Regions from separate parts of the Brachybacterium atlanticum genome, predicted to be linked through region 1. Evidence: riboswitches for the same ligand, from Rfam matches in the RefSeq annotation. Region 1 holds a riboswitch; each other region holds the start of a gene.
The links. A riboswitch is a leader RNA that binds a small molecule or an ion and turns the genes downstream of it on or off. The one in region 1 is predicted to bind thiamine pyrophosphate.

Region 1 (7,070 bases):
AGCACGTCGTGCTCCGCCTCGGTGGGGTCTCCGCCGGTGACGTGGGCGAGGAACTCGTCCATCACCTCCAGCGGGTTCTGCTCGCGGCGCACCACCGGGGTGCCGGCGCTCGCGGCGCGGCCCTCCGGGGCGTACTCGGTCAGGAGCAGGTGGGGGTAGGCCTCGCGGAGCCGCTCCTGCAGGTGGGCGGGGCGGGCGGGGTCGGTGACGACGGCCTTCAGCCAGTCCCCGGCGTGCTCGTCGCGGCTGGCGAGGATCTCCTCCAGGGTGCCGCGCAGCTCGGTGAGACGGCGTGGGACGGGGGTCTCGAGGCGGCGCACGGCGACCTCGGCCCGCTCCCCGTCGGCCCCGGGGGCGCCCAGTTCGACGAGGAGGACGGACTTGCGGTGGCTGCGCTCGGAGAAGGAGAAGGCGAGCGGGGAGCCGGAGTACCAGGCGGGGGCGCCGACGCTGTGGGTGAGGTCCTGGCAGCCGTGGAGGTGGCCGAGGGCGAGGTAGTCGATGCCGCCGAGCACTCCGGCGGGGACGGAGTCGACGCCGCCGACGGAGAGGTCGCGCTCGGAGTCGCTGGCCTCGCCGCCGGTGACGAAGGTGTGGGCGAGGACGACGGTGCGGGCACCGGGCCGGGCCGCGGCGCGCTCGCGCACCTGGTCGAGGGCGGCGCGGGTGACGGCCTCGTGGCTGCGGGGAAGCGGCTCATCGCCCTCGCGGGCGAGCTCGGTGCGGGCGCGGTCCGGCTCGAGATAGGGCAGGCCGAAGAACAGCACCTCGCCGTGCTCGTCCTCGACGGAGACGGGATGCTCGATCCCGGGCAGGTCGGTGAGCAGGTGGATGCCGGCGCGCATCAGGGAGCGGCCGAAGCCGAGCCGCTCCGGGGAGTCGTGGTTCCCGCTGGTCAACACCACGGTCGCGCCGGTGTCGGCGAGGCGCGCGAGGGCCTGGTCCAGGAGGGTCACGCTGCTCACCGCGGGCACGGCACGGTCGTAGACGTCGCCGGGGATCACGACCACGTCCACCCCCTCGGCCTCGACGAGGTCGACGAGCCAGTCGAGGAAGGCGGCCTGGTGCTCGTGCAGGTCGACCTTGTGCAGGGTGCGGCCCAGATGCCAGTCCGAGGTGTGCAGGATCTTCATGTCATCGAGCCTAGGGGTGGGGTGCGACGGACGAGGGACGGGCGCGCGGCATCAGAAGGGCGGCGGCCCGTAGTCGCCCCACCCCTCCGGCGGGGGATCCGGGGGTGCGGTGCGGGGCGGCGGAGCAGTGTCGGGGCGCGGAGCAGGGCGTGGTGGTGGATCCGCGTGAGGCCGTGCCTCCGCGCCGAACTGCTGGCCCCGGGGAGCTTGCGGACCTGCCGTCGGCGGTGGTCCGGGCGGCACCTGGGTCTGCAGCGTCGGCTCCTCGACCAGCGATGCGGGGTGCCTTCGCGGTTCGCCGGGGGTCTCCGGTGGCCTGTTCGGGCTGGTCGCGGGGCTGCCCGCGTGGGTGCCGCGCAGGAAGCCGGTCCAGGCGGCGGTAAGCAGCTCGACCATCTCGAGGCTGGCGTGGTCGAGGTCGTCGAGGACGGTGACGGCGTCGCCGTGGCGGCCGATCGTCCAGCGGGTGCGGCCGGGCTTGCCTGCGTGCGTGGGGAGCCGGGTGGGGTCCAGCAGGCCGCTGGTCTTGTCGAGGTGGTGCTGCCAGCACAGGAGGTGCAGGTTCTCGACCTCGGTGGCGCCGCCCTCGCCCGGGGTGCCGCGCAGGCACTCCTCGATGTGGTCGCACTCGGAGGCCCAGGAGGTGGGGCGCGTGCATCCGGGGACGGCGCACTGCCCGTTGCGGAGCCGGAGGTGCTCGAGCATCGCGGGGGTGGGGGTGACGCGGTCGGCCGGGAGCGGGAGGAAGGCGCCGCTGCTCGCGCTGGTGAGGACGCGGTGCCAGACGGTGCAGCTGCCGGCGAGGGTACGCGCCATCGAGGGCGGCAGCGGGGTGACGCCGTCGAGCATGCCGGGCTGGTCGGAGGCGCCGAGCAGGGTCAGCACGGGCACGGTGACGTTGAGGCGGAACCGCTCGGCGGGGACGGCGACTCCCTCGACGTCGAGCTCGGCGGTGTCCAGGAGGGCGTAGCGCAGTCGGGTGAGCGGGAGGGCGCGGCCGGTCTCGAGGACGACTCCGTCGGGGTCGTGCGGGATCGGGGTGCCGTCGCGGAGCGCCGCACGCTGCGCCGACTGGACGGCGCGGGCGGACTCGTCGATCGACTTCCACCGGGCGAGGATCTCGGGGATCGGGCCCGTGATCCTCAGGGTCCCGGTGCCGGCCTCCGCGCCGGGCAGCAGCTCGACGGTGCGCTCGAGTGCGGCCACGGGGTCGGGGCGGTTCTCCCGCTCGGCGAGATGCTCGATGAGGGCGCGCAGCAGCGTGAAGAATCGTTCCGGAGTGATATCCGAGGACCACGTCGAGATCACGGCATCGAGATCCCTCCTGGAGGATTCGGAGAGCTTCTGCGAGGTCTTCAGCATTCGCTGGAACCATGCGGACGGCATTCTCCCGGATTCGAGGTTCTCGAGGGTGCGCGGGAAATGATGCACGGCCTGGTAGGCGTCGCGCAGCCGCCAGCTCGCGGCGCTTCGGGTAACCCGGAGGCCGAGCGCGGCGCGGAGCGTCTCGACCTCGTCGAGCTCGCAGGTGTCCTCGTACTCGCCCTCGAACTCGTGCAGGGCGGCGAGGGCGCGGTACTGCGCGGCGAGCGCAAGGGCGGAGGCTCGCTCCGCGTCCCACACACGCTGCGCGGCCTCGCTCAGGGCGGGGTCGTCGGAGCAGCCGCCGAGGTCAGGAAGCGCCTCTCGAGTACGGGCCCGACGTGCGGTGACGCGGCGGAGACGAGCAGGCAGCGACGCGATCAGGGAGTCCGAGGTGGCCGGCACGGTGACACCCGCACCCTCGGGCAGGGCGGTGCTGGGCGCTGCCTCGGCGGCTTCATCGCCCGGCGAACACTCCGGCTGCGTGATACTCATCGGCCCCTCCTCCCCGCTCGTTCCGGCGATGCGTCGATGCACCGCCTCTTTCGATCCGACGCCTTCACACTACGCGCGGAAACCGACAGAAGAAAGACCTCCGCGGAATATGTGGATAACTTTCTCATCGAGTGGCAGATATGGAGCGCTATGCAGCTCTCGATCCACACCCCCTCCACACACCCACTTTTTCCACAATGTCGTCCACCGGTTTTCGAGGGGCCTGCTTCGTCTGTCGGACCCCTGCGGTAGAGGGCGCGGTTTCCAGCGTCCGGGCTGTGGCGCGCAGGGGCGCAGATGCCGGAGGCGGGCCGCGCACCGACACACCCCCGAGCACTCCCCCACGGAACGCCGCGCCCGCTCCACCACGGCCTGGCCTACACTCGGCCACTGGACACGGGGTGCGCCCGAGGCGCTGAGATCACACCCGTGGAACCTGATCTAGTTCGTACTAGCGAAGGGATGTCCGCATGAGCTCGGATCCTTGCACCCTTTTTCCCGCTGCCCTCCCCCGCGTCGCCGTGCCGGGTCGACTCGCACCCGACCGCCCCGCACCGTCGGCCCCGCGCGTGCTCTCGATCGCGGGCACGGACCCGACGGGAGGCGCCGGCACCGCGGCGGACCTCAAGTCGATCACCGCCGCGGGCGGCTTCGGCATGGCGGCGGTGACTGCGGTCGTCGCGCAGAACACCCACGGCGTGAGCGACATCCACGTCCCTCCCGCGCAGTTCCTCGCCGCGCAGCTCCGCGCGGTCTCCGACGACGTCGAGCTCGAGGCGGTCAAGACCGGCATGCTCGGCACCGCCGAGATCACCCAGGCCGTCCGGACCTGGCTCTCCGCCCATCCGCCGCGGGTGCTCGTGGTCGACCCGGTGATGGTCGCGACCAGCGGCGACAGACTGCTGGAGCCCGAGGCGGAGCAGGCGATGATCCGCTTCTGCTCCCTCGCCACCGTGGTCACCCCGAACATCGACGAGCTCGCCGTCCTGACCGGCGAGCCCCGCGCGCACGACGAGGACGAGGCCCTCGCCCAGGCCGCCCGCTGGTCGGAGGCGACCGGCGTCGCGGTCGTGGTGAAGACCGGCCACCTCGACAGCCGTGCGGTCACCAACACCTGGATCGGGGCCGACGGGACCCGCCACCGGGTGCACTCCACGCGGGTCGACACGACGAGCACGCACGGCACCGGCTGCTCCCTCGCGGCGGCGCTCGCGACCCGGCTCGGCGCCGGCGAGGACCCGGGCACGGCGCTCGCCTGGGTCACCGACTGGCTGCACGAGGCGATCGCGCACGGCGCGGCACTGCAGGTCGGGAGCGGGAACGGTCCCGTCGACCATGCGCACCGGGCACGGCGCCTCGCGGCGGCGGGATCGGCCGCACCGTGGGTGGCAGCGGGCGCGGTGCCGGAGCGGTGGGAGCAACCGGCGCAGCTCGCCGCCCTGGTCACGGCCGACGGCCCCGCCGCCTCCGTCCCGCCCGTCGGCCCGTGGACCGAGGCGCTGTGGGCGGCCGGGGCGCCGCTCGCCGGCGCGATCGAGGGCTCCGGCTTCGTGGCGGCGCTCGTGGACGGGAGCCTGCCCGAGGGGCAGTTCTCCTTCTATCTCGCGCAGGACGCGCACTACCTGCAGCGCTACTCCCGCGCCCTCGCGACCCTGGCCGAGATCTCGGAAGCCCCTGCCGCGCGGGAGTTCTGGTCGGACTCCTCCCGGCACTGTGTGGACACCGAGCTCGAGCTGCACCGCGCCTGGCTCGCGGCCCGCCCCGACGCGGCGGAGGTGGCCGTCAGCCCGGTGACCAGCGCGTACACCGACTTCCTGCTCGCCCGGGCGCTCGGCGACCCGACGGCCATCGGAGCGGCCGCGGCGCTGCCCTGCTTCTGGCTGTACGCGCAGGTCGGGGCGAGCCTGCCCGAGGTCCCGGACGAGCACCCCTACGCGGGGTGGCTCCTGACCTACCGCGACCCCACCTTCGTGGAGGGGGTGCGCGGGGCGCTCGGCGTCGTCGAGCGCGAGCTCGAGGGCGCCGACCCGGAGGTGCGGGCCGAGGCGGCGTGCGCCTTCCTCCTCGCCTGCCGTCACGAGCTGGAGTTCTTCGAGCAGGCACGACGTGTGGACGCCGCCGCCGTCTCCCCGGCTCCGGCCCTCGCGGGGGCGACCCGATGACCGCCGCCTCGATCCCCGCGACCGGCACCCGCGCCCTGCCGCCCGAGGGCCTGGCCGCTCTGCGCGCCGGCGTGGTCGGAAACTTCATCGACAACATCCATGTGTTCCTGCCGGTCACGGCGCTGGCCCCGGCGATGCTCGTGATCGCGGGCCCGTCGGCGACCGCGTCGGCGGCGGCGCTGATCATCGTCGCGATGCTGCTGGGCCGGCCTGTCGGCGGGGTGGTGTTCGGGCGGATCGCGGACCGCATGGGGCGCACCCGCACCACCCGTCTTGCGATCGCGGGCACCGCGGCGTGCGCGCTCGCGATCGCCCTCGTCCCCACCCACCAGGTCCTCGGCCCGGGCACGGTCGCGCTGATCCTGGCGCTGCGCTTCCTCGGCGGGATCTTCGTGGCCGGCGAGTACTCGGCCGCGATCCCGCTGGCGATGGAGTGGTCGCGGCCGGGGCGGCGCGGACTGATGAGCGGGCTGATCCTCTCGATGGCGCCGTGGGCGCAGGCCACGATCGCCTTCGCCGTCGCGGCGCTGCTGGCGATGCTGGGACCGGAGCAGTACGCGGTCTGGGGCTGGCGGGCGCTGTTCGTCGCGGGCGCGGCGCTGTCGATCTCGATGATGCTCTACTACCGGCGGCACGTGGTCGATGCGCCGCAGGCCCGGCGAGCACCGGCGCCGGCCGCCCCGTCGGCCCCGCGACCGGGCCTCCGCAGCCTGCTCACCGGACGCTGGGCGTCCGCGTTCTGGGCGGCGTTCGTGCTGATGACGGGGCTGTGGCTGCTCACCGACTCGACCGTGCTGCTGCTGACGGCCCGGCTGTCCACCGACTCGCCGATCGCCCCGGAGGCGGTGCCGCTGGTGATGGGCGCGGCCTCGATCGCGCAGGCTCTCGTGATGGTGCTCGCGGGGCACCTCTCGAGCCTGGTCGGGAGGCGCCTCCTGTTCGTGGTGTGGGGCGCCGTCGCGGGGCTCGTCGGCCCGGTGCTGTGGTGGGCGGCGGTCACCGCGCCGACCCTCGCCGTCGCGGCGCTGCTCGCCGCGCTGCTGCAGGTCGCGACGGTCTCCGCCTACGGCCCGGTCGCCGCCTATCTCTCCGAGCGGTTCCCCACCGCGATCCGCTCGACCGGCTACGGCTCCGCCTACAGCCTCTCCCTCGTGCTGCCGGCGCTGTACCCGTTCTACGTGCCGGCTCTCGAGCCGCTGCTCGGCCGGCACACGACGGTGATGGGGATGGTCGCGCTCGGCGGGCTGCTCGTGGTGGTCGGGGCGCTGCTCGGCCCGCGGCTCTCCCCGCGCGAGATCGACGCGGACCTCGACACGGTCGCCAAGCAGAGCACGCGATGAGCCCCGCCGACGACCCCGATCTCGCCCGCGCCCTGCCCGTCCTGGCGGCGGTGCGAAAGGCGGCACCCCTGGTCCACTGCCTCACCGCGACCGTGTCGATGCAGCTGGTGGCCGACGGGCTGCTCGCCGCCGGGGCGCGGCCGATGATGACCGAGACCGCCGTCGAGGCGCCCGTCGTCACGACCGTCGCGGACGCGCTGCTGATCAATCTCGGCACGCTCTCGACCGACGCGATGGACGGCATCCCCGCCACCGTCGCGGTCGCGCGGGAGGACGGCCGGCCGTGGGTGCTGGACCCGACGGCTATCGGGATCGCGCCGGTCCGCACCCCGCTCGCGCGGCGGCTGATCACGCAGCGGCCGGCGGCGGTACGGGGCAACGCCTCGGAGATCCTCGCCCTGGTGGGCGAGGCGGGAGGCGGGCGGGGCGCGGACTCGACCGCCGCCGCGGAGTCCGCCGCCGGCGCCGCCGCCGAGGTCGCCCGCCGCACCGGCGGGGCCGTCGCCGTCTCCGGCGCAGTGGACCTGGTGCTGGATGCGAGCCGCGAGGCCCGCCTCGCCCGCGGCTCCGCGCTGCTG
Region 2 (7,070 bases), on a different contig from region 1:
CGACCGACGGGATGCGCGTGGCCCGCCACCCGCACACCGGCCTCGCGACCGTGTCCTGGCTGTTCGACGGGGCGATCACCCACCGCGACTCGATCGGCAGCCACGCCCTGGTGCGGCCCGGCGACGTGGACCTCATGGTCGCCGGCTCCGGCATCACCCACTCGGAGTTCTCCGCGAACGACACCACCGTGCTGCACGGCGTCCAGCTCTGGTACGCCCTGCCGGACCGCACCCGCTTCCGCGAGCAGGAGTTCCTCGTCCGCACCCCGGCGGAGGTCGCGACCGGCACGGCCCGCGCCCGCGTGGGCCTCGGGACGCTGCACGGCGTGGACGGCGACGGGGACCTGCTCGAGGACGCGAGCCCCGTCGTCACCGACACGGACCTCGGCATGGCCCAGCTCGAGCTGCGTGCCGGGAGCATGCTGCGGCTCGACCTCGACCCGGGACACGAGCACGGCGTGCTCGTGGACCGCGGCACCGCGCGGCTCACGACGGCCCGCGGGACGGGACCTGCGACGGGCGGAACGGGCGACGAGTCGTCGGCCCGGTCGCTGCGCGCCGATGTCGCGCCGCGCGAGCTGATGGTCCTGCCCGACGGTGTCGACCACCTCGAGATCGAGGTGACCGGCGACGAGGACCTCCGCCTGATACTGCTGTCCGGGGAGCCCCTGGGCGAGGACATCATCATGTGGTGGAACTTCGTGGGCCGCTCCCACGAGGAGGTCGAGGCGTTCCGCGCCCGCTACCAGGCCGAGATCGGCGTCGAGCTCGCGCTCGAGGACGCCCCGATCGCGCAGAGCGCCCGTGAGCGCGGGGGACTCGCCGAGGACGACGAGCAGTTCGGCCCCTTCGCCCCGCACACCCCCGCCGCGCTGCCCGCCCCGAGGCTGCCGGGCGGGCGCCTGCGCTCGCGGGGACGGCGGGGCATGCCCGCCTGAGACCGACGCGCGGGCCGCGCCCCTGCCTCCGAGGAATGCCGCACGCCCCCGCCGTGCACCCGACGTCCCTGCCCTCCATCCCACTGCACGAGAGATCTCATGACCAGCACCGCTGCCCTGCCCGAGCCGACCGGCGAGCTCCCCGCCCCCGACCAGACCGAGCGGGTGATCCTGCGCGCCGCCCAGGAGCACGGCGAGATCGGCTGCCCCTGCGACATGCTCGTGATCGGGGATGCGACCGGTGTGCTGACCGCCGAGGCGCTCGAGCTCGTCGCCGACCACCCCGGCGCGCGGGTCCTGTCGTGGACCAGCTCCCGCGCGGAGACGGACGCGCTCGCCGCGCTGCTGCCCGGTCCGCTTCAGGCCGGGCGCCTCGTGCTGCCGACGGATGCGGAGCCCGCCCCGCTCGAGGAGTTCGCGGCCGGGGCCGAGGCGCATCTCGCGCTGGCCCGTCTGCCGAAGTCCCTCGCCGCGCTCGAGGACCTCGCCCGACGCCTCGCGGTCGTCGCGGAGCGCAGCGGGCGGGACGATCTCACCCTCGTCGCCGGCGGCCGCGTCAAGCACATGACCCATTCCCAGAACGACACCCTCGCCGCCGTGTTCTCCGAGGTGCGCGGCTCGCGCGGACTGGGCAAGTCCCGCGCCCTCGTCGCCTCGGGCCCGCGCGCCGACGTCGACGCCGCGCAGCCCGCGACCGGTGAGGTGCGCATCGCGGTGCGCGGTCAGGAGCAGGCGCTCGCGCTGCGCGGCCTCGGCGGCGTGTTCGGCGGGGCCCGGGCCGACGCCGGCTCCCTCCTGCTGCTCGAGGCGCTCGATCGAGCGGTCGTCGGCGGGCAGCTCGCGACGGGAGGCGAGCGGTCCGCTACCGCCGCAGAGGACGGAACCGGGGAGAACGCGATGGCCCGCGCGGACGGGGACGCCGGCGACCTGCCCCTCGCGGTGGACCTCGGCTGCGGCAACGGCCTGCTCACCGCGTATCTCGCCGCCGCGCTCCCGGAGGCTCGGGTGCTCGGCAGCGACGACGACGCCGACGCGGTCGCCTCGACCCGCGCGACCCTCGCCGCCTCCGGACTGGACCGCGAAGGGGTGGAGGTGACCTGGGACGTCTCGCTCTCCCGGTGCGAGGAGGCGAGCGCCGACCTGGCGCTGCTGAACCCGCCCTTCCACGACGGCACCGTGGTCGACGCGACGCTCGTCCAGGGCCTCCTCGACGCCGCGGCCCGCGTGCTGCGCCCCGGCGGGCAGCTGTGGTTCGTGCACAACTCCCACCTGCGCTACCGGCCCGAACTCGAGGCCCGCTTCGGTGCCGTCCGCCAGCGCGCCCGCGACCGCCGCTTCACGGTGCTGAGCGCGGTCAGGGCCTGACCGCGCAGGCCGCTCCCGGGGAGGAGGCTGCCGTGACGGGGCCTCGGGGCCGGCGAGGCGATGTCGCCGCTCAGGCCACCATGCTGCGCAGCACCGAGCTGAACATGGTCAGTCCGTCGGTGCCGGTGCGGGTGCCCGCGCCGGGCTCGTCGGGCCCGAAGCCGGGCTCGACCGCGTGCTCCGGGTGCGGCATGAGGCCCACGACGTTGCCCGCGGCGTTGGTGACGCCCGCGATGTCGTGGCGCGAGCCGTTGGGATTCTGCTCGAAGCCGGCCGGGCCGTGGGTGGCGCCGGCGGCGTAGCGGAAGACCACACGGCCCTCGTCCTCGAGCTGGGCTAGGGTCCGCTCGTCGGCCACGTACTGGCCGTCCTGGTTCTTCAGCGGCACCCGGATTACCTGGCCGGCCTCGTAGCCGGAGGTCCAGGCGGTGCGGTTGTTCTCCACGGCCAGCGGCTGGTCGCGGCAGATGAACGCGCGGTGCGCGTTCTTGATCATCGCACCGGGCAGCAGATGCGTCTCGCAGAGGATCTGGAAGCCGTTGCAGATGCCGAGGACGGGCATGCCGCCGTTCGCGGCGTCGACCACCTTGTCCATCACGGGGGCGAAGCGGCTGATCGCCCCCGCGCGCAGGTAGTCGCCGTAGGAGAAGCCGCCGGGCAGCACGACCGCGTCGACCTCGTGCAGCGAGTCGTCGCCGTGCCACAGCGCGACCGGCTCGGCGCCGCCGAGCCGCACGGCGCGCAGCGCGTCGCGGTCGTCGAGCGTGCCGGGGAAGGTCACCACACCGATGCGCATCAGGCCGCGCCCTTCGCGGAGGGGTCCTCCACGTCGATCGAGACGACGTCCTCGATCACCGGGTTCGACAGCAGGGTCTCGGCGGCCTCGCGCAGGGAGGCGAGCACCTCGTCGGTGACCTCGCCCTCGACCTCGAGCTCGAACCGCTTGCCCTGGCGCACCGAGGCGATGCCCTCGAAGCCCAGACGGGGTAGCGCGGCGGCGACCGCCTTGCCCTGCGGGTCGAGGATCTCCGGCTTCGGCATGACGTGGACCACGACACGTGGCATGGGGGCACTCCTGAGGGGACGTGTGGCGCGCGCGGCGGCGTGCCGGGGGCAGGTGCTCGGGCACGGCCCGAGGGCCCCATCGTACCGAGGAACGCCGCGGCGCCGACGGGGCGCCCATGGCGGCGCCCTCCCGAGCGGACGGCCCGTTGCCCTGGCACGTACCGGCCGACGGGACTAGGTTCGAGGCACGCGACCTCGACCCCCGGGAGGACCCGATGAAGATCCGCCACCTCGTCCATTCCTGCCTGCTCGTGGAGACCGCCGGGCGGCGCCTGCTCGTGGATCCGGGCGGCTTCAGCGCGGACGCGGTGCGGGGCCTGGGCGCCGAGGAGCTCGCGAGCCTCGACGCCGTGGTGATCACCCATCAGCACCCCGACCACGTCGACCCCGATCTGCTGGGCGAGGCCCTCGCCGCCGCGTCCGACGCCGAGGTGATCGCCGAGCCGGAGACCGCCCGGATGCTCACCGCCGCCGATGCCTCCGACGGCGGCGCCGGCGAGGGGAGCGGCGGGCCACTCGTCGCGCAGGAGCGGGTGATCCCGCTCGCGGCCGGGGAGGCGCACCGCTTCACGCCCGTCGGCGACCACCCGTCGCTGCGGCTCGAGGCCGTCGGCGGACGCCATGCGATCATCCACCCCGACATCCCGCGGATCGGGAACTGCGGGATCGTCCTGTCCGCCGGGGACGGGCCGCGGCTCGGCATCACCGGCGACTCCCTCGAGCCGGTCCCCGAGTTCCACGGCATCGACGTCCTCGCCTTCGCCGTCACGGCGCCCTGGTCGAAGATGTCCGAGACCATCGAGTTCCTCCGCGCCGTCGGCCCGCGACTCGCCCTGCCCGTCCACGACGCGGTCGCGAGCGACCTCGGACGACCGATCTACCTGCGCCAGGTCACGAACCTCGCCCCCGAGGGCACCGAGGTGCGGGACTGGCCGGAGGACGGCGTCGTCGAGATCGCCCGGAGCTGAGGCGCCATGTCGCACCGGGCCGAGAGCGAGCGCCGCCTCGGGGAGGCGCTCGCGGCGACCGACCGGCGACGGTTCCTCCCCGAGGAGCTGCGGCGGCTCGCCCGCGAGGATCGGCCCCTGCCGATCGGCCACGGCCAGACGAACTCCCAGCCCACGACGGTGCGGAACATGCTCATCCTCCTCGACGTGCGACCGGGGCAGCGAGTGCTCGACCTCGGCTCGGGATCGGGGTGGACGACGGCGCTGCTGGCCCGGCTGTGCGGACCGGAGGGGAGGGTGATCGGCGTCGAGCGGCGCGCCGAGCTGATCGGTCCGGCCCGGGCCGCGCTCGCCGGGACAGCGGACGCGGGGACGGCGGATGCCGAGATCCGTCTCGCGCACCCCGGCGTGCTCGGCGCGCCGCAGGACGCGCCGTACGACCGGATCCTCGTCTCCGCGCAGGCCGACGCCGTGCCGGAGAGCCTCGTCGCGCAGCTCGCGGACGGCGGCGTGATGGTGATCCCCGTGCGCGAGCGGATGCTGCGCCTGGAGCGTCACGGCGAGGGGGTCACCGTGAGCGAGCACGGCGCCTATCTCTTCGTCCCCCTCGTCGAGGATCCGCCGACGACCCGCTGACAGCAGCGCTGGACACGAGGGGCGTGCGCCGGGCGGGACCGGTAGGGTGTGGGGCGTGCACGGGAGTCCGGTAGGCCGGGCTGAGAGGGAGTACTCGAACTCCGACCGTAGAACCTGATCCGGATCATGCCGGCGCAGGGAGCTCCGCCGAGCGATCGTCGCCGCGCGCCCGTGCCCGTACGAAAGGCATGGACCGTGACCTCATCGCCCGCCCGCACCTCCTCCGCGACCGAGGACGTCGCCTGGACGCCCGGCGTGTCCGCCGAGTCTGCCGCAGCCGTCGACGACCCGACCGCGACCCCGCTCGGCTTCGGCGTCGGCGCCCGCGTCACCGCCGCCGTGATGAGCGAGGACTACGCCAGGATCCTCACCGATGCGCTCTCCCGGCTGGACCTCACCGGCCTCGTGCACGAGACCGGGGACGTCTCGACCTATCTCGGCGGCCACGAGACCCACCTCCAGCGCGCCCTGATCGACCTGGCCGAGGCCCTCGCCCGCACCGGTCACCACGCGACCCTCTCCGTGCTCCTCTCGCGCGGCTGCCCCGGCGAGGTGGCCTGCGAGCTGCCCGGCGGCGCGGGCCCCCGCGCGACCGAGGTGCCGCAGCCGCGCCGCACCGGTCGCTTCGCGAGCGCCGAGTGGGCCCTGTACCCGCTGGCCGACGAGGTCGCCGTCGACGGCACCGCCCCCGATCACATGCGCGACATCTACGCCGCGATCGAGCATGCGAAGGACCTCGGCACCTTCCGCGGCTCCGAGCACTTCGTCACCCGGCTCGAGGGCGACGCCGGCGACGTGATCGCGACCGCGCTCGCCGGCTGGCTGCTCGTCGGCCGCGGCGTCCAGCACGTCACCAGCCACCTCACCCTCTCGCTGAACAGCCCCTCGCACGAGGTGCGGGAGCTCGCGGCGGGCGCCGACGCACCGGGCGGCGACGACGAGGGCCGGGAGGATGCGCGATGACCGAGGAGCACGGCACCGCCGCGCCCGCGCACGAGTCCGCCGCTCCCGACGCGGCGCCCGCCGACGTCGGCGCGACCGCCTCTGCCGGCACGTCCCGTCGCCGCACCCCGCTGAGCCTGCGCGAGCTCGTGCTCGTGGTGGTGCTCGGCGTCGTGTTCGGGTTCCTGTACTGGGTGTTCGTGCAGGCCTGGAACGGCCTGGCGATCGCGATGGGCCCGGCCGGGGACCTCGCCCAGCACCTCGTGTTCGGCTCCTGGCTGCTGGTGGCGCCGATCGCGATCGCGATCCTGCGCCGCCCGGGCGTGGGGATCCTCGCCGAGATGCTCGCCGCGATCATCGAGGTGGTCTTCCTCGGCAGCCCCGTCGGCCCCCTGCTGCTGCTCTCCGCGGCGCTGCAGGGGATCGGCTCCGAGCTGCCCTTCGCCCTGGCCCGCTATCGCCGCTTCGGCTGGGGCGTGTTCGCCGCCTCCGGCGCGCTCGGCGCGGGTCTGGTGTTCTTCTGGACCGCGTACCGGATGGGCTGGTACGGCCAGGACCTGCTCGCGCTCCGGCTCGGCATGCAGGTGCTGTCCGGGATCGTACTCGGCGGACTGCTGGCGAAGGTGATCGTCCGCGCGCTCGAGCGCACCGGCGTGCTCGCCGACTTCGCGATCGGCGCCGCGGACGCGGCACCGATCCCCGAGCGCCGTGTCCGCTGAGGCGCACGCCGCGGGAGCGGCCCCGGTGCAGGAGCAGAGCCCGGTTCGGTCCCCGGTCACCGCCGGGGATCCCCGGGTTCTGGTGGCCGAGGGGCTCGAGGCGGTGCTGCCCTCGGGGGCCGGTGTCGGCCCCTGGAGCGGGGAGATCCGTGCGGGCGAGCAGGTGCTGCTGCTGGGACCGTCCGGCTCGGGCAAGTCGACCCTGCTGCGGGTGCTCGCCGGGGCGATCCCGTCCCATCAGCGCGGTCGGGTCACCGGAACGGTGCGTCTGTTCGACGGCACGGCCGGGGACCCGGCCGACGGCATGGCCGGGGGCACGGCCGGAGGTCCCGGCGACGGCACGGCCGGCGGTGCGGCCGATGGCGTCGCCGAGGGTGCGGGCGTGATCGACCCGGTGGCGGGCGGGGTCCTCGCGACCGTACCCGTGCTCGGCCATCTCGGCCAGGACCCGGTCGACG
Region 3 (7,070 bases), on a different contig from region 1:
CGCCGCTCGAGCAGGCCGCGGACGACCTCGTCGCCCTCGTCGAGCAGTCCCGTCCGGACGTGCTGATCGGCTATGACGACGAGGGCACCTACGGGCATCCCGACCATGTGCGCGCCCATCACGTCGCCGTCGCCGCGGCCGAGCGGACCGGCGTGCCGCTGGTGCAGATCGCGAGCGACGCCGCGGCACCCGGCACCGTGGTGCGCGAGCTCCCGCAGACCGCGGACGCGGTGAAGCGGGCGGTGGGCTCCTACCGGACCCAGCTCACGCTGCGCGGACCGGTCGAGGGCGGGTTCGCGATCCGGCACGTCGGCGGGCAGGACGACACGGTCGCCCTGCGCACCGGGCTCCGGGGCTGAGCACCTCGCTCCGGGGTCTCAGAGGCTGACGTCCAGCAGCGTCGGCAGGTGATCGCTGGCGCCCGAGAGCCGCTCCTCGCCGACCCGCGCGGTGGAGCGGACGGCCCGCGCGTCGCGCACCCGCACGCCCTCGCCGACGAGGATCGCGTCGATCCGGCGCACCGGACCGGCGGCCGGGAACGTGTGCTCGGTCTGCCCGGCCGGGTCCCGCAGCAGCGGGTCGAGCAGACCGCGCGCCGCGCCGTCGGCGGTCTCGTTCAGGTCGCCGCCGCCGATCACCGGCGCCCCCGCCCCGCGCACCAGCGCCGCGACGTGCTCGGCATGGCGCAGACGGTTGTCCTCCTGCAGCGCGAAGTGGAGCGAGGAGACGACGACCTCGCCGCCGCCGGGGACCGACAGCCGTACCGCGGCGACCCCGCGCGGGTAGGTCGAGTTCAGGTCCGTGACGCTCTGCGCGACCGGGTGCATGCCGCGGCGGATCACCTGCGCGGCGACGTCCTCGGTCGCGAGGATCGCGAGGCCCCGCCCGCCGAGCCCGCCGACCAGGACCCGTCGGCCGATGCGCCGGGCGAACCAGGCCAGCCGCGTCGTGGGCAGCACGAAGCGGGGCGCCTCCTGGACCAGGAGCACGTCGGGGTCGAGATCCTCGACCGCCTCGATCAGCGCATGCAGGTCGCCGCGCAGCTCCCACAGGTTCCAGGACAGGATCCGCAGGTCCCAGCCCCCGCGACCCGAACTGCCTCGGGCGGCGCTCACGGGATCGGCTCCTCGGCCACCTGCGGGGCGATCACCCGCTCGACGAGGTTCGCGAGCTCCTCGACCTCGTAGCCGGGCCAGCCGAACAGGACTCGCCTCCATTCGGGCGGGACGGCCTTGTGGCCGAGCGCCGCCCCCATCAGGGAGCCGGTGATGCAGGCGACGGTGTCGGTGTCGTAGCCGGCCCGGGCCGCGGCCTCGAGCGCGGCGACCAGTGCGTCGCGCTGGGCGAACTTCCCCTCGGGGATCGGGCCGACGCCGGCGATCGCCGCCCACGCCGCCTGGAAGGCGCCGACGACCCAGCCGTTGCGGCGGAACATGACCGGGGTCGACTCCTCCGCCTCCTCGATCCGATCGAGCCAGACCGTGCGGCGCTCGGGCTCGAGCTGGTCGAGGCCGACGCGCACGTCGAGCTCGCCGGTGAGGATCGCGTGGCGCACGGCGAAGCCCCACAGGATGCAGGCCTCGATCGTGTCCGGATGCACGTGTGTCAAGCGGCACACCGAGGCGATCGCCTCGGCCGCGTCCGCGTCCGGGGAGAGCAGATAGGGCAGCACCGAGGCGTGGGCGCGCATCAGCGAGCCGTTGCCCGCGGAGGTCGGGTGGTCCTCGTGCGCCTTCGCGGCCGCGGCCCGGAAGTCGACCGCGCGGGGCGCGTAGTGGCCCGCCTCGCGGCCGATGTCCGCCGCGGAGCGCAGCACGTGGGAGGTGAGGTTCCCGATGTCCGGGGTGCCCAGCGACCACGAGTACCACTCGCGCGCGATGTGGTCCTGCGCGGACTCGAGCCGCAGGTCATGGTGGTCGGAGGCGGCTAGAGCGGCTTCGAGCACGACGATCGCCATCGAGGTGTCGTCGGTCCACTCCCCCGGCTGCCAGCCGAGCACGCCGCCGCCGATCATGGCGATCTCCTCGGAGTCGACGACGGGGGCCTGGAACTCGTAGGGCGCTCCGAGCGCGTCCCCGGTCGCCGCGGCCACGACGGCGCCGACCGCCCGCTGCCGCTGCGCCGCGGTCAGCCCGGGGGGCTGGGAATGCTTCTCGTCGGTCCTCACGAGCCCATGGTTCCACAGGTCAGGCCCGGGCCGAGCCCCGTTACCCTGGTGGGGACCGAGAAGGAGCCCCATGACCGACACCCCCGCGGAGCCCCGCCCGCACTGCGACGACCCCCACGATCCCCATGACCACACCGGTCATGACCATCCCCCCACCGGGGCGGATCTCGTCCGGGACCTCGTCAAGGGCCTGTCGATCCAGGCCCTGCTGATCCCCGCCCTCGCGATCGTGATGCTGGTGGCGATCCTGCCCTTCGCCCCCACCACGCCTGTGCCGCTGCTGCTGGGCATCGGGCTGGGCGCCCTGCAGCTCGTCTCCCTCGTCGCGACGAGCCTCTTCGTCGCCCGCACCCGCCGCCAGCTCGCCGTGAACCCGGGGCTGGTCGCGGTGCGCAGCGTGCTCGAGGAGGTGCTGCGCATCGCCGCGGTGCTGCTCGCTCTCGTGCTGTGGCCGGCCGACATCCGCTCCGAGCTCGGGGTGTGGGTGGGCGCCGGCTGCGCGCTCGTGTGGATCGTGCTGGCGACCGCGCAGACCGTCGCGACCCGGCGCCGCATCGCCACGCCCGGCGACTGGTCCGAGGAGGCGATCTCGACCCTGCTCTCCCAGCGCGTCGGCGCCCGCGAGACCGTCGTGATGCGCCTGCTGGACGTGCTCGGCACCGTGATGTTCCAGCTCGGCGCGACCGTGCTCGTGATCCTCTCGCCCGTGCTCGCCGTCGGCACCGCCGTGCTCTCGATCGGCACCGGGTTGTCGACCCTCGTCCTCCAGCGCAGGCCTCCGGCGGAGCGCTCCCGCACCCCCTGGGCGTACATGCCCGTCGCCCTCGGTGCGCTGACCCTCGCCCTGGCCGTGCTCGGACTGCTGAGCCTCTGACCGACCGACCCCACCACCCCTGCAGGAGCCGATGATGACCGCAGCCCTCCCCTCCGGACTCGACCTCGAGCAGGTCGACGCCGCCGCCCGCCCCCAGGACGACCTCTTCGGCCACGTCAACGGCCGCTGGCTCGCCGAGCACGTGATGCCCGCCGACCGGTCCAGCGACGGCGCCTTCCACGCGCTGCGCGACCTGTCCGAGGAGCGGGTGCGGGAGATCGTCGAGGAGGCGGCCGACGACGTCGCGCGCAGCGCGGACGAGACGGGGAGCCTGCCGGTCCCGACCACCGACCATGCCCGGATCGGCACGCTGTACCGCATGTTCATGGACACCGAGGCGATCGAGGCCGCGGGCCTGTCCGGCCTCGCCGACCTGCTCGACGAGATCGGGGCGACCGGGGACCTCGAGGGCCTCGTGCGCCGGATGGCGGCGCCCGACTCGGGGGCCTCGGCGGTGCTCGCCTACGTGTGGACCGACGACCACGACTCCTCCCAGTACCAGGTCAAGATCCATCAGGGGGGCCTCGGCCTGCCCGACGAGTCCTACTACCGCGAGGAGCACCACGCCGAGACCCGCGAGGCCTATGCCGCGCACCTGGCGAACCTCGCCCGCCTCGCCGAGCTGCCCGGCCGTGCCGGGCTCGCCGCCGGCGGCCCCGAGGAGCTCGCCCGCGCCGTGCTCGACTTCGAGACCCGCCTCGCCGCCTGCCACGTCGACGTGGTCCGCCTGCGCGACCGGGAGAAGTCCGACAACCCCATGGACGCCGCGCAGCGCCGCGAGCTCGCCCCCGCCTTCCCCTGGGACGCGTACATCGAGGGCACCGGCGCGCCGGCCGCGGCCTTCGACGTGGTCTCCGTCGGCCAGCCCGAGTTCGTCTCCGCCGCCGCGGAGCTGCTGGCCGGGGAGGACCTCGCCGTGCTCCGCACCTGGCTCGCCCTGCACACCGTCTCCTCCTACGCCCCCTATCTCCCCGCCGCGCTGGTCGAGGAGGACTTCGACTTCTCCGGTCGCGTCCTCTCCGGTGCGGAGGAGCTGAAGGAGCGGTGGAAGCGGGGCGTGGCCCTGGTCGAGGGCGCGGTCGGCTTCGCCGTCGGCCGCGAGTACGTCGCCCGGCACTTCCCCGTCGCCCACAAGGAGCGGATGACCGCGCTGGTCGACGCCCTGATGGACGCCTACCGCGACTCGATCAGCTCGTTGGACTGGATGACCCCGGCCACCCGCGAGAAGGCGCTCGCGAAGCTCGAGAGGTTCACCCCGAAGATCGGGTACCCGGAGAAGTGGCGCGACTACGACGGCCTCGAGCTCGTCCCCGGCGACCTCGTCGCGTCCGTCCGCGCCTCCCGCCGCTTCGAGGCGGACTTCGAGTTCTCGAAGGTCGGCGGGCCGATGGACGAGACCGAGTGGCACATGACCCCGCAGACGGTCAACGCCTACTACAACCCCGGCCGGAACGAGATCGTCTTCCCCGCCGCGATCCTCGAGCCCCCGTTCTTCGACGCGGAGGCCGACGACGCCGTGAACTTCGGCGGGATCGGCGCGGTGATCGGCCACGAGGTCGGCCACGGCTTCGACGACCAGGGCTCGAAGTACGACGGGGACGGCAACCTCGTCTCCTGGTGGACGGCGGAGGACCGCGAGGCCTTCGACGCCCGCGCCGCCCGTCTCATCGCGCAGTACTCGGAGCTCTCCCCGCGCGAGCTCGACGACTCCCACCGCGTCAACGGCGCCCTCACCATCGGCGAGAACATCGGCGACCTCGGCGGGCTCTCCATCGCGGTCAAGGCCTATCTCGCCAGCCGCTCCGAGGAGGAGGCCGCGGCCGAGCTCGACGGGCTCACCGGCCTGCAGCGCGTGTTCTGGTCCTGGGCGACCGTGTGGCGGGGCCGGAACCGGCCGCAGGAGGCGATCCGCCGCCTGGCCGTGGACCCGCATGCGCCGATGGAGTTCCGCTGCAACACGGTCGCCGGGCACCTCGACGAGTTCCACGAGGCCTTCGACGTGCGCGAGGGCGACGGCATGTACCGCGCCCCCGAGGAGCGGGTGAGCATCTGGTGAGGCCCGATCCGCCCTTCCACGTCGGGCGGACGGTGCCCTCCTCCGTGGGCTGGACCCGCGTCGTCGTCACCGTGGTGGCGGGCCTGATCGTGTCGGGCCTGCTGCTGCAGCGCGGCTCGGCGCCGGGCGCGATCGCGGTGCTCGCCGCCTTCGCGCTGCTGGCGCTGTGGACGTGGATGGGCCAGGCCACCCGCTTCGTGGTCGACGGGAACGGGGTCACCGTCAGCCTCGGCGGCTTCCTGCCCCGCCGGGTCTGGCCGATCGAGGACTTCCGCACCGTGCAGCTGCGCGAGATCCCCACCGGCACCGTGGGCGTCGCCCTCGGCGGCTACGGCTGGCGGCGCGGGAGGGCGATGACCCCGAAGCCCGAGGAGCTCACCCCCGTCGGCCGGCGGAAGATCTTCACCCTCGCCGAGCAGCAGCGGCCCTACCGGATGCTGGTCACCCGGCCGGGGACGAGCGTGGAGATCATCGGGACGAAGGACACCTGCTACATCCTCTCCCCCGTCGACCCCCAGGCGGCCGCCGATGCGATCGACCAGGCCATCCGTGCCCGCCGCTGAGCGTGGTCCTGGGCTAGACTGTCTGCTCGTCATCCACTGACAGGGGAGCACCGTCCGGTGCTGAGAGTGCGCCGACGGCGCAGACCCTCGAACCTGATCCGGCTCGCACCGGCGTAGGGAGTCGGGATTTCCGTGGAGCACCGCCGGTGCTCCGCGCCCCTTCCAGGACCTGGGAGGAGACGTGATGACTCGTTATCGCACCGTCGATCTGCTGGTGACCGTGCTGATCGGGGCGGCCTTCGGGGTCGCCTTCCTCGGCTACGGCCAGCTCTACACCCTGATCGGCCCGCTGACCGCGGCGTTCAAGCCTGCCGAGGGGCTGCTGGCGGGGATCTGGTTCCTGCCCGCCGTGCTCGCCATCCTGCTCGTGCGCCGGCCCGGGGCGGCGCTGCTGGCCGGACTGCTCGCGGCCGTCATGTCGATGCTGCTGGGCAGCCCGTGGGGCTGGAGCACTGCGGTCTCTGGCCTCATGCAGGGCGGCGGGGTCGAGCTCGCCTTCCTGCTCACCCGCTACCGCCGCTTCACGCTGCCCCTCGCCGTGCTCGGCGGAGTGCTCGCCGGGCTGCTCGAATGGGGCTGGGAGAAGATCGTCTACTACCAGGAGATGAGCTGGCTGTTCTCCGGCACGATGCTCGCCTTCTTCCTGCTCTCCGGCGCGGTGCTGGCCGGCGGTCTCGGCTGGGCGGCGAGCCGGGCGCTGGTCGCGACCGGCGCAGTGGACTCCCTGGCCTCGGGCCGGGAGGCGGCCCGCGCGGTGGAGGCCTGAGCACCGGGACCGTCCCGGCCGCGTCCGTGCACGTCGACGGGCTGCGCTGGCGGCCGCTCAGCCGGCGCGAGCCGACCATCGAGGGGCTCGACCTCGCGATCCCGCCCGGGCAGCGAGTGCTGCTGGCCGGGGCGAGCGGCAGCGGGAAGTCGACCGTGCTGCGGGCGCTGGCCGGGCTGCTGGACCCCGAGGACGGGGACGGCGAGGGGCTCGTCCCCGCGCCCAGCCGGCCCGGGGAGCGGGGCCTGCTGCTGCAGAACCCGGTGCACGCCCTCGTCGGCGCGACCGTCGCCCGCGACGCCGCCTTCGGACCGGAGAACGCGGGCCTGCCCCGGCCGGAGCTCACCGAGCGCGCGACCCGGGCGCTCGAGGCAGCGCGAGTCGACCTCGACCCCGAACGGGCGCCGCTGGACGCCTCGGGCGGCCAGCAGCAGCGGATCGCGCTGGCCGGCGCACTGGCCCTGCGCCCCGACCTGCTGCTCCTGGACGAGCCGACCTCCATGCTCGATGCCCCGACAGCCGAGGAGGTGCGCCGGGCGATCCTCGCGGTCACGGGCCGCCGCACCCTCGTCGTCGCCGAGCACCGGATCGGGCCCTGGCTGCCGCACGTGGACCGGCTGATCGTGCTCGGCCCTCGCGCCCGG
Region 4 (7,070 bases), on a different contig from region 1:
CCACCCGTGACGACAAGTTCTCCTTCGGCCTGTGGACCACGGGCTGGCAGGCGCAGGACCAGTTCGGCTCCGCCACCCGCCCGCCGCTCGAGCTCACCGCCCACATCCGCAGGCTCGCCGATCTCGGCGCCTGGGGCTTCACCTTCCACGACAACGACGTGATCCCCTTCGACGCCACCCCCGAAGAGCGCTCGCGGATCATCGACCAGCTCAAGAAAGTCACCGAGGAGACCGGCCTGGTGATCGAGATGGTCACCACCGACACCTTCGCCCACCCCGTCTTCAAGGACGGCGCCTTCACCTCCAACGACCGCTCCGTGCGCCGCTTCGGCCTGCGCAAGGTGCTCGCCAACGTGGACCTCGCCGCCGAGCTCGGCGCCACCACCTTCGTGATGTGGGGCGGCCGTGAGGGCTCCGAGTACGACGGCTCCAAGGACCTGCTCGCCGCCCACCAGCGCTACGCCGAGGGCGTCGACACCGTGGCCGGCTACATCAAGTCCAAGGGCTACGACCTGCGCATCGGCCTCGAGCCCAAGCCCAACGAGCCCCGCGGCAACATCTTCCTGCCCACCGTCGGCCACGCGCTGGCCTTCATCGAGCAGCTCGAGCACGGCGACATCGTCGGCATCAACCCCGAGACCGGCCACGAACAGATGGCGACCCTGAACTACACCCACGGCCTCGCCCAGGCGCTGTGGAGCGACAAGCTCTTCCACATCGACCTCAACGGCCAGCACGGCCCGATGTACGACCAGGACCTCGTGTTCGGCCACGGTGACCTGATCAGCGCGTTCTTCACCGTCGACCTGCTCGAGAACGGCTTCCCCTCGAAGCCCGGCGCCTACGAGGGCGCCCGCCACTTCGACTTCAAGCCCTCCCGCACCGAGCACGAGCAGGGCCAGTACGACTCCGCGGCGGCGAACATGGAGATGTACCTGATGCTCAAGGAGCGCGCGATCGCGTTCCGTCAGGACTCCGAGGTGCAGGAGGCCATGGCCTACTCCGGCATCGAGGAGCTCTCCCAGCCCACCCTCGCCGAGGGCGAGACCCTCGCGGACCTGCTCAAGGACCGCTCCACCTTCGAGGACTTCGACGCCGATGCGGCAGGGGAGCGGAACTACGGCTTCGTGCGCCTGCAGCAGCTGGCCATGCAGCACCTCCTCGGCTTCCGCGCCTGAGGATCCAGGCCCGCGGCCCGAGGCTGGTCGGCGGGGGCCTTGCGTCAGGCCCGTGTCTTCCACTGGCGCTCAGCCCGCAGACATCGGCCAAATGCCGGGTGGCTGCGGGCTGAGCGCCACCGGATGCAGAGGCCCGGGCCCGCGCATCGTCCGGCACTGCCCCCGGGCCGCGGCCGGCTTCCCGGGGGCGGCCGGTCGCTCCTCGCCCGTACCCTGGCCTCGTGCGCGGTGCGCGTCCGCGCCCCGCCGGCCGCCTGACAGGCTCGCCCCACCTGCTCTTCCGTCCCGACCCGCTCGCAAAGGACCCCTCATGGCCCCGCTCGTCCTCGGCATCGACTCCTCCACCCAGTCCACGAAGGCGCTGCTCGTCGACGCCGAGACCGGGCAGGTGCTCGAGGAGCGTCGCGCCACCCATCCCGACGGCACCGAGGTCGACCCCCGCGCCTGGCTCCGGGCGGTCGACGAGGCGGCGGGCCCCCTGCTCGAGCGGGCCGACGCGCTCGCCGTCGGTGGCCAGCAGCACGGCATGGTGCTGCTCGACGAGGCGGGCGAGGTGGTGCGGCCTGCGCTGCTGTGGAACGACACCCGCTCCGCCGACGCCGCGACCACGCTGATCGAGGAGATGGGCGGACCGCAGGCGAGCGTCGAGGAGATCGGCAGCCTCATGGTCGCCTCCTTCACCGCGTCCAAGCTGCGCTGGGTGCGCGACGAGGAGCCCGAGAACGCGCAACGTGCTGCGCAGGTGCTGCTCCCGCACGACTTCGTCTCCCTCCACCTCGCCGAGTCCGGCACCGCCCCGTTCACCGATCGCGGCGATGCCTCCGGCACCGGCTACTACTCCACCCGCGAGGAGGCATGGAAGCCCGAGCTCGTCGAGGCCGCGCTCGGGAAGAACCTCGAGCTGCCGCGCCTGCCCTCGGCCCCCAACGAGGTCATGGCCCGCACCGCCTCCGGGGCCGCGATCGCGGCCGGCACCGGCGACAACATGGGCGCCGCGCTCGGCCTGTCGCTGGGCCCCGGCGACGTCTCCGTCTCGATCGGCACCTCCGGCGTGTGCGCGATGGTCAGTGATGCGCGTCCCGGCGATGCCAGCGGCACGGTGACCGGCTTCGCCGACGCGACCGGCCGCTTCCTACCTATGACCACCACCATCAACGCCTCCCGCATCCTCGAGGCCGGCCGCGCCCTGCTCGGCGTCAGCCACGAGGAGATGGCCGAGCTGGCGCTCGCCTCCGAGCCCGGCGCGCGCGGCGTGACCCTGCTGCCCTACTTCGACGGGGAGCGCACCCCGAACCGGCCCCACGCCCGCGCGACCCTGGCTGGCATGAGCAGCTCCACCACCCGCGAGGACGTGGCCCGCGCCTACGTCGAGGCCCTGCTGTGCTCGCTCGCCGACGGCATCACCTCCCTCGAGGAGCGCACCGGCACGGACGCGCGCCGCATCACCCTGATCGGCGGCGGCGCCCGCTCCCGCGCCGTCCAGCAGCTCGCGCCCGCGATCTTCGGCCGCGAGGTCACGATCGCGCCCGACGGGGAGTACGTCGCCCTCGGCGCCGCCCGTCAGGCCGCCTGGGCGCTCGCCGGCACCGACGAGCCGCCGGCCTGGGAGATCAGCGGCTCGCGGATCGTCGCGGCCGACGCGACGCCGCAGGTGCTCGAGGCGTACCGGGAGCTGAAGGAGCACACCGCGGACTGGAGCTGACGGCGCGAAGGCGTTCCCGCGGGAACGCCCCCGAGGCGACGTGGCAGGGTGTCAGACGGCCTCGACGGTGACGAGCCCCTGCACCTGGAAGTTACGTCCGGACGGTCGCGGACGGAAGAGAGCTGGGCCCGCCGATCGGGCTGGGGAGTCCGAGTGCTGCGTCTGGACCGTCACCCGTCTGGTGAGGCGGTCCAGATGCAGCACTCGGTGCGCAGGAGCGGACGAGGGGCGGCCGCGGGGCGGAGGAGGGTGGACGCAGCGGGGCGGGCCCACTGCGGCGCGGCGAGACGGAGACCGCCCCACCGTACGGCCATGGCTACACTCGGTGCTCGACACGGGGTGCCCCACCAGGGGCTGAGAGCACACCCGGAGAACCTGATCGAGTTCATGCTCGCGGAGGGATGTCGTCGATGCGCTGTGCGCTGTCGCCCTGCAGGCCACGGTCCTGCGGGCCAGGGCCGTGCTGGTCGCGGACCGGCACGCCGCCGCCCTGCACGCCGTCATCCGCTCTCCCGGCCCCCGTGTCGCCCCCGCGCAGCGCCGCGCCCCGATGCGGCCCTGCTCCGACCGCGACGCGTCCCTCCCGCTCGGCGGCGGGCGTGCTCGCATGCCCTGAAAGGACCGCACGACCATGACACCCTCCACCCCGACCACCCCCGCCTCCCGTCCCGCTCCCTCGCTCTCCGAGCAGGTCGTGCTCGTCACCGGGGGCGCCCGCGGTCTCGGCCGGGCCCTCACCGAGGCGTTCCTCCGCGAGGGAGCCAGGGTCGTCGTCGACCACCTCACCAGCGAGGCCGCCGCCCGGGAGATCGCCGACGCGCACCCCGGCCGGGCGATCGCCGTGCGCGCCGACGTGCGCGAGCGCGACCAGGTCGAGGCCCTGTTCGCCCGGGCCGAGGCCGAGTTCGGCGACCCCGTCGACACCGTCGTGAACAACGCCCTGGCCGGCTTCTCCTTCGACGGGGACGCCCGCGCGAAGGCGCACGAGATCGGCTACGAGGCCTTCGCGGGACAGTTCTCCGGCGCCGTGCAGGGCGCGCTGCACACCATCCAGTCCGCCCTGCCCGGCTTCGACCGCGCCGGCTCGGGACGCGTCGTCAACATCGGCACCAACCTCCTCCAGCACCCCGTCGTGCCCTACCACGACTACACCGCGGCGAAGGCGGCGCTGCTGGCCCTGACCCGCACCTTCGCCGCCGACCTCGGCCCCCGCGGCATCACGGTGAACATGGTCAGCGGCGGCCTGCTGCGCACCACCGACGCGAGCTCCGCGACCCCGGAGGCGGTGTTCGACGCGATCGCCGCGAGCACCCCGCTGCGCTCGGTGACCACTCCCGCCGAGCTCGCCGACGCCGCGCTCCTCCTCGCCTCGCCCTGGGCGCGGGCGATCACCGGGCAGAACCTCGTCGTCGACGGCGGGCTGGTGATGGACTGATGGCAACCCACGGCCACGCCCATGCCTCCGTGACCGGCGCCGCCCGCCGCCCGGTGCGACTGAACCTGTTCGCCCATGCCTGCGGCCACCACTCCGCGGCCTGGCGTGCGCCCGGCTCCTCGGTGGAGCGCCTCGCGGACATCACGTACTGGGAGGAGCTCGCCCGGATCGCGGAGCGGGGCCGGCTCGATGCGGTCTTCCTCGCCGACGGCCAGTCGATCGGCACGGCCGGCGTCGAGCGCGGCCCCGCCTGGATGCTCGAACCGCTCACCGCGCTCACCGCGATGGCCCGCGCCACGGAACGGGTCGGGCTGGTCACGACGGTCTCCAGCACCTTCTGGGACCCGTTCCACGCCGCCCGGCTGCTGGCGAGCCTGGACCACATCTCGCGCGGCCGGGCCGGGGTCAACGTCGTCACCTCGATGACCGACGAGGAGGCTCGCAACCACTCCATGACCGCCCTGCCGGGCCATGCGCAGCGCTACGCCACGGCGGGGGAGTTCCTCGAGGTGCTCCAGGGGCTGTGGAGCTCCTGGCCGATGGACAGCATCCTCGCCGAACCGGACGGCGCCTACGTCGACCCCGCTCTCCTGCGTCCGCCGCTGCATCGCGGGGAGGCCTTCGCCGTCGACGGGCCCTTGAACGTGCCGACCCCGCCGCAGGGCCGCCCGGTCCTCTTCCAGGCCGGGGCCTCGGAGCCCGGGCGCGCGCTCGCTGCCCGACACGCCGAGGGGATCTACGCCGTGGCCTGGGATCTCGCCTCCGCCCGCACCTATCGCAACGACATCCGCTCCCGCGCTGCGGCGCTCGGACGCGACCCCGACGCCCTCGCCGTCATGCCGGGGCTGGTCCCCTACGTCGCCTCGACCGAGGAGGAGGCTCGACGCCGCAAGGCCGAGCTCGACGCCCTGCTGCCCGTGCAGGACTCGCTGCGCCAGCTCTCCTTCTTCGTCGGCCAGGACACGTCGGACTGGGAGCTCGACGCCCCGGTCCCGCCGCTGCCGCCGCTGGAGGAGTTCCCCGGGCCGAAGGGCCGCTACGCCACGGTGCTGCGCATCCTCGAGACCGCCCGCCCGACCGTCCGCGAGCTGCTGGGGCTCCTCGCCGCAGGCGGCGGCCACGCGACCGTGATCGGCACCCCGGAGCAGGTGGCCGACGAGATTGAGCGCTGGGTCGACGCAGGAGCGGCCGACGGCTTCAACCTCATGCCCCCCACCCTGCCGGGCGGGATCGAGGAGTTCGTCGACCAGGTGGTGCCGGTGCTGCAACGGCGTGGGCGCTTCCGCTGCGAGTACGAGGGGACGACTCTGCGCGACCATCTCGGCCTGCCGCGGCCGCCGCAGGGGATGCCGGTGCCACCGGGAAGCTGACCGGCCCTGGCGGGCGTTGGGCCGGACGGGACCGCTGAGGGAGGGGACGGGGCCTGTTCGCAGCGTCCCCCCTCCCGCGGGAGGGGCGTCGCCCCGAGCGCTCAGAGCGAGCGCTCGGCCTGCTTCGCTTGGACCCGCCCCAGGATGGTGTCGGCGAAGAGCTCCGTCACCTCCGGGGCGAGGTGCAGGTTGTAGGTCGGCTCGAACAGCTCCGCCTCGATCAGCACCCGCCCGTGCTCGGCGGAGTCGACCAGGTCGATCCGTCCGTACAGCGGCGTGCCGAGCCCGGTCACGTCGGCGACCGCCGCGAGCACCCGCTCGGCGAAGGCCTGCTCGTCGGCGGAGGCGCCGACCAGTTGGGGGTTCTCCTGGTACTGGCCGCCGCGCAGTCCGCCTCCGCGGGCGAGCAGCGCGCCCTTCGCGACCGCATGGGTGAAGCGGCCGTCAAGGGTGTAGACCGCCTTCTCCCGGCCCTCGGAGAGCTCGGGGACCTCGGGCTGGACCATCGCGGTCTCGCCGGCGTCGAGGATCTGCCGGGCGAGGGCGAGCGCAGCGGGGTCCTCGCGCGCGAACAGGCCCGTGCGCTGGGAGCCGGCCCCGACGGCGGGCTTCACGACCACATGCGCGGCCTGCGTCGGCGACGCGAGCGCGTCGCGGACCGAGTCGAGCGCGCGGTGGTAGCTCGTCGGGATCACGGGGATGCCCGCGGCCTCGAGCTCGAGGAGATAGTGCTTGTCCATGTTCCAGCGGACCAGCTCCGGCTCGTTGAGCACGTGGGTCTGCGTCCCCGCATGCGCGAGCCACGCCGCGAACTCGGCGGGGTGCTGGGCGTAGTCCCAGGGGCTGCGGAGCACTGCGAGGTCCCAGGATGCCCAGTCGACCGACGCGTCATGCCAGTCCAGCGACGCCGCCTCGACGCCGCGGTCGCGCAGCGCGGCGACCAGCGGGGCGCAGTCGCGGTCGGGATCCGCGGAGGTGAAGGCGCCGGGGGAGGTGGTCACGATGCCGATTCGCGTCATGGTATCGAGGGTAGGACGCACGGTGGGCGGCCCGACGCCGCGTCCGCCGGCGGGGACGACTCATCTGCATCTGTATGCGACTCATGTAGCCCTAGTGTCCCGATCGCTCCGCTGTGAATGTCCGACAATCGGCAATCGCATGTGACCTGCAGAAGTTACTTGCCCGTTATCGACTGCCTGGCAATCCCCTGAGGGTTGTGCGAGTATCTATGCGACTCCACGCGTGATCGAGGGCGGGGGAGCGGCCCGGGAGGGCCCACCCGTCCCCGCCGTCAGGGCGCGCCCCATGCGGCGCTGAGGCGAGGCCTCGCCCGGGCGAGATTCGACGCGATCCGCGACGGGGTCGATCGCCGGTCGGCCCCGCGA

Region 2: it holds a riboswitch for thiamine pyrophosphate, as region 1 does, so the genes downstream of both, L3K22_RS06015 (YkoF family thiamine/hydroxymethylpyrimidine-binding protein) here and L3K22_RS10690 (bifunctional hydroxymethylpyrimidine kinase/phosphomethylpyrimidine kinase) in region 1, are expected to answer to the same signal.
Region 3: it holds a riboswitch for thiamine pyrophosphate, as region 1 does, so the genes downstream of both, L3K22_RS12245 (ECF transporter S component) here and L3K22_RS10690 (bifunctional hydroxymethylpyrimidine kinase/phosphomethylpyrimidine kinase) in region 1, are expected to answer to the same signal.
Region 4: it holds a riboswitch for thiamine pyrophosphate, as region 1 does, so the genes downstream of both, L3K22_RS02185 (3-oxoacyl-ACP reductase) here and L3K22_RS10690 (bifunctional hydroxymethylpyrimidine kinase/phosphomethylpyrimidine kinase) in region 1, are expected to answer to the same signal.

Annotation. Positions count from the first base shown of each region.
Region 1 is NZ_JAKJJW010000019.1:56,607-63,676, reverse strand. It holds gene L3K22_RS10700 (exonuclease SbcCD subunit D) at 1-1,133, opposite strand, end outside; gene L3K22_RS10695 (HNH endonuclease signature motif containing protein) at 1,185-2,990, opposite strand; TPP riboswitch at 3,378-3,470, shown strand; gene L3K22_RS10690 (bifunctional hydroxymethylpyrimidine kinase/phosphomethylpyrimidine kinase) at 3,461-5,152, shown strand; gene L3K22_RS10685 (MFS transporter) at 5,149-6,492, shown strand; gene thiM (hydroxyethylthiazole kinase) at 6,489-7,070, shown strand, end outside.
Region 2 is NZ_JAKJJW010000008.1:103,372-110,441, forward strand. It holds gene L3K22_RS05985 (pirin family protein) at 1-938, shown strand, start outside; gene L3K22_RS05990 (class I SAM-dependent methyltransferase) at 1,038-2,303, shown strand; gene purQ (phosphoribosylformylglycinamidine synthase subunit PurQ) at 2,374-3,099, opposite strand; gene purS (phosphoribosylformylglycinamidine synthase subunit PurS) at 3,099-3,368, opposite strand; gene L3K22_RS06005 (MBL fold metallo-hydrolase) at 3,584-4,336, shown strand; gene L3K22_RS06010 (protein-L-isoaspartate O-methyltransferase family protein) at 4,343-4,951, shown strand; TPP riboswitch at 5,001-5,109, shown strand; gene L3K22_RS06015 (YkoF family thiamine/hydroxymethylpyrimidine-binding protein) at 5,147-5,914, shown strand; gene L3K22_RS06020 (ECF transporter S component) at 5,911-6,612, shown strand; gene L3K22_RS06025 (ATP-binding cassette domain-containing protein) at 6,638-7,070, shown strand, end outside.
Region 3 is NZ_JAKJJW010000025.1:43,325-50,394, forward strand. It holds gene L3K22_RS12215 (PIG-L family deacetylase) at 1-359, shown strand, start outside; gene L3K22_RS12220 (endonuclease/exonuclease/phosphatase family protein) at 378-1,115, opposite strand; gene L3K22_RS12225 (ADP-ribosylglycohydrolase family protein) at 1,112-2,167, opposite strand; gene L3K22_RS12230 (hypothetical protein) at 2,238-3,041, shown strand; gene L3K22_RS12235 (M13 family metallopeptidase) at 3,073-5,097, shown strand; gene L3K22_RS12240 (hypothetical protein) at 5,094-5,660, shown strand; TPP riboswitch at 5,692-5,797, shown strand; gene L3K22_RS12245 (ECF transporter S component) at 5,845-6,426, shown strand; gene L3K22_RS12250 (ATP-binding cassette domain-containing protein) at 6,453-7,070, shown strand, end outside.
Region 4 is NZ_JAKJJW010000003.1:48,882-55,951, forward strand. It holds gene xylA (xylose isomerase) at 1-1,178, shown strand, start outside; gene xylB (xylulokinase) at 1,489-2,880, shown strand; TPP riboswitch at 3,206-3,299, shown strand; gene L3K22_RS02185 (3-oxoacyl-ACP reductase) at 3,512-4,315, shown strand; gene L3K22_RS02190 (LLM class flavin-dependent oxidoreductase) at 4,315-5,685, shown strand; gene L3K22_RS02195 (ATP-grasp domain-containing protein) at 5,787-6,704, opposite strand.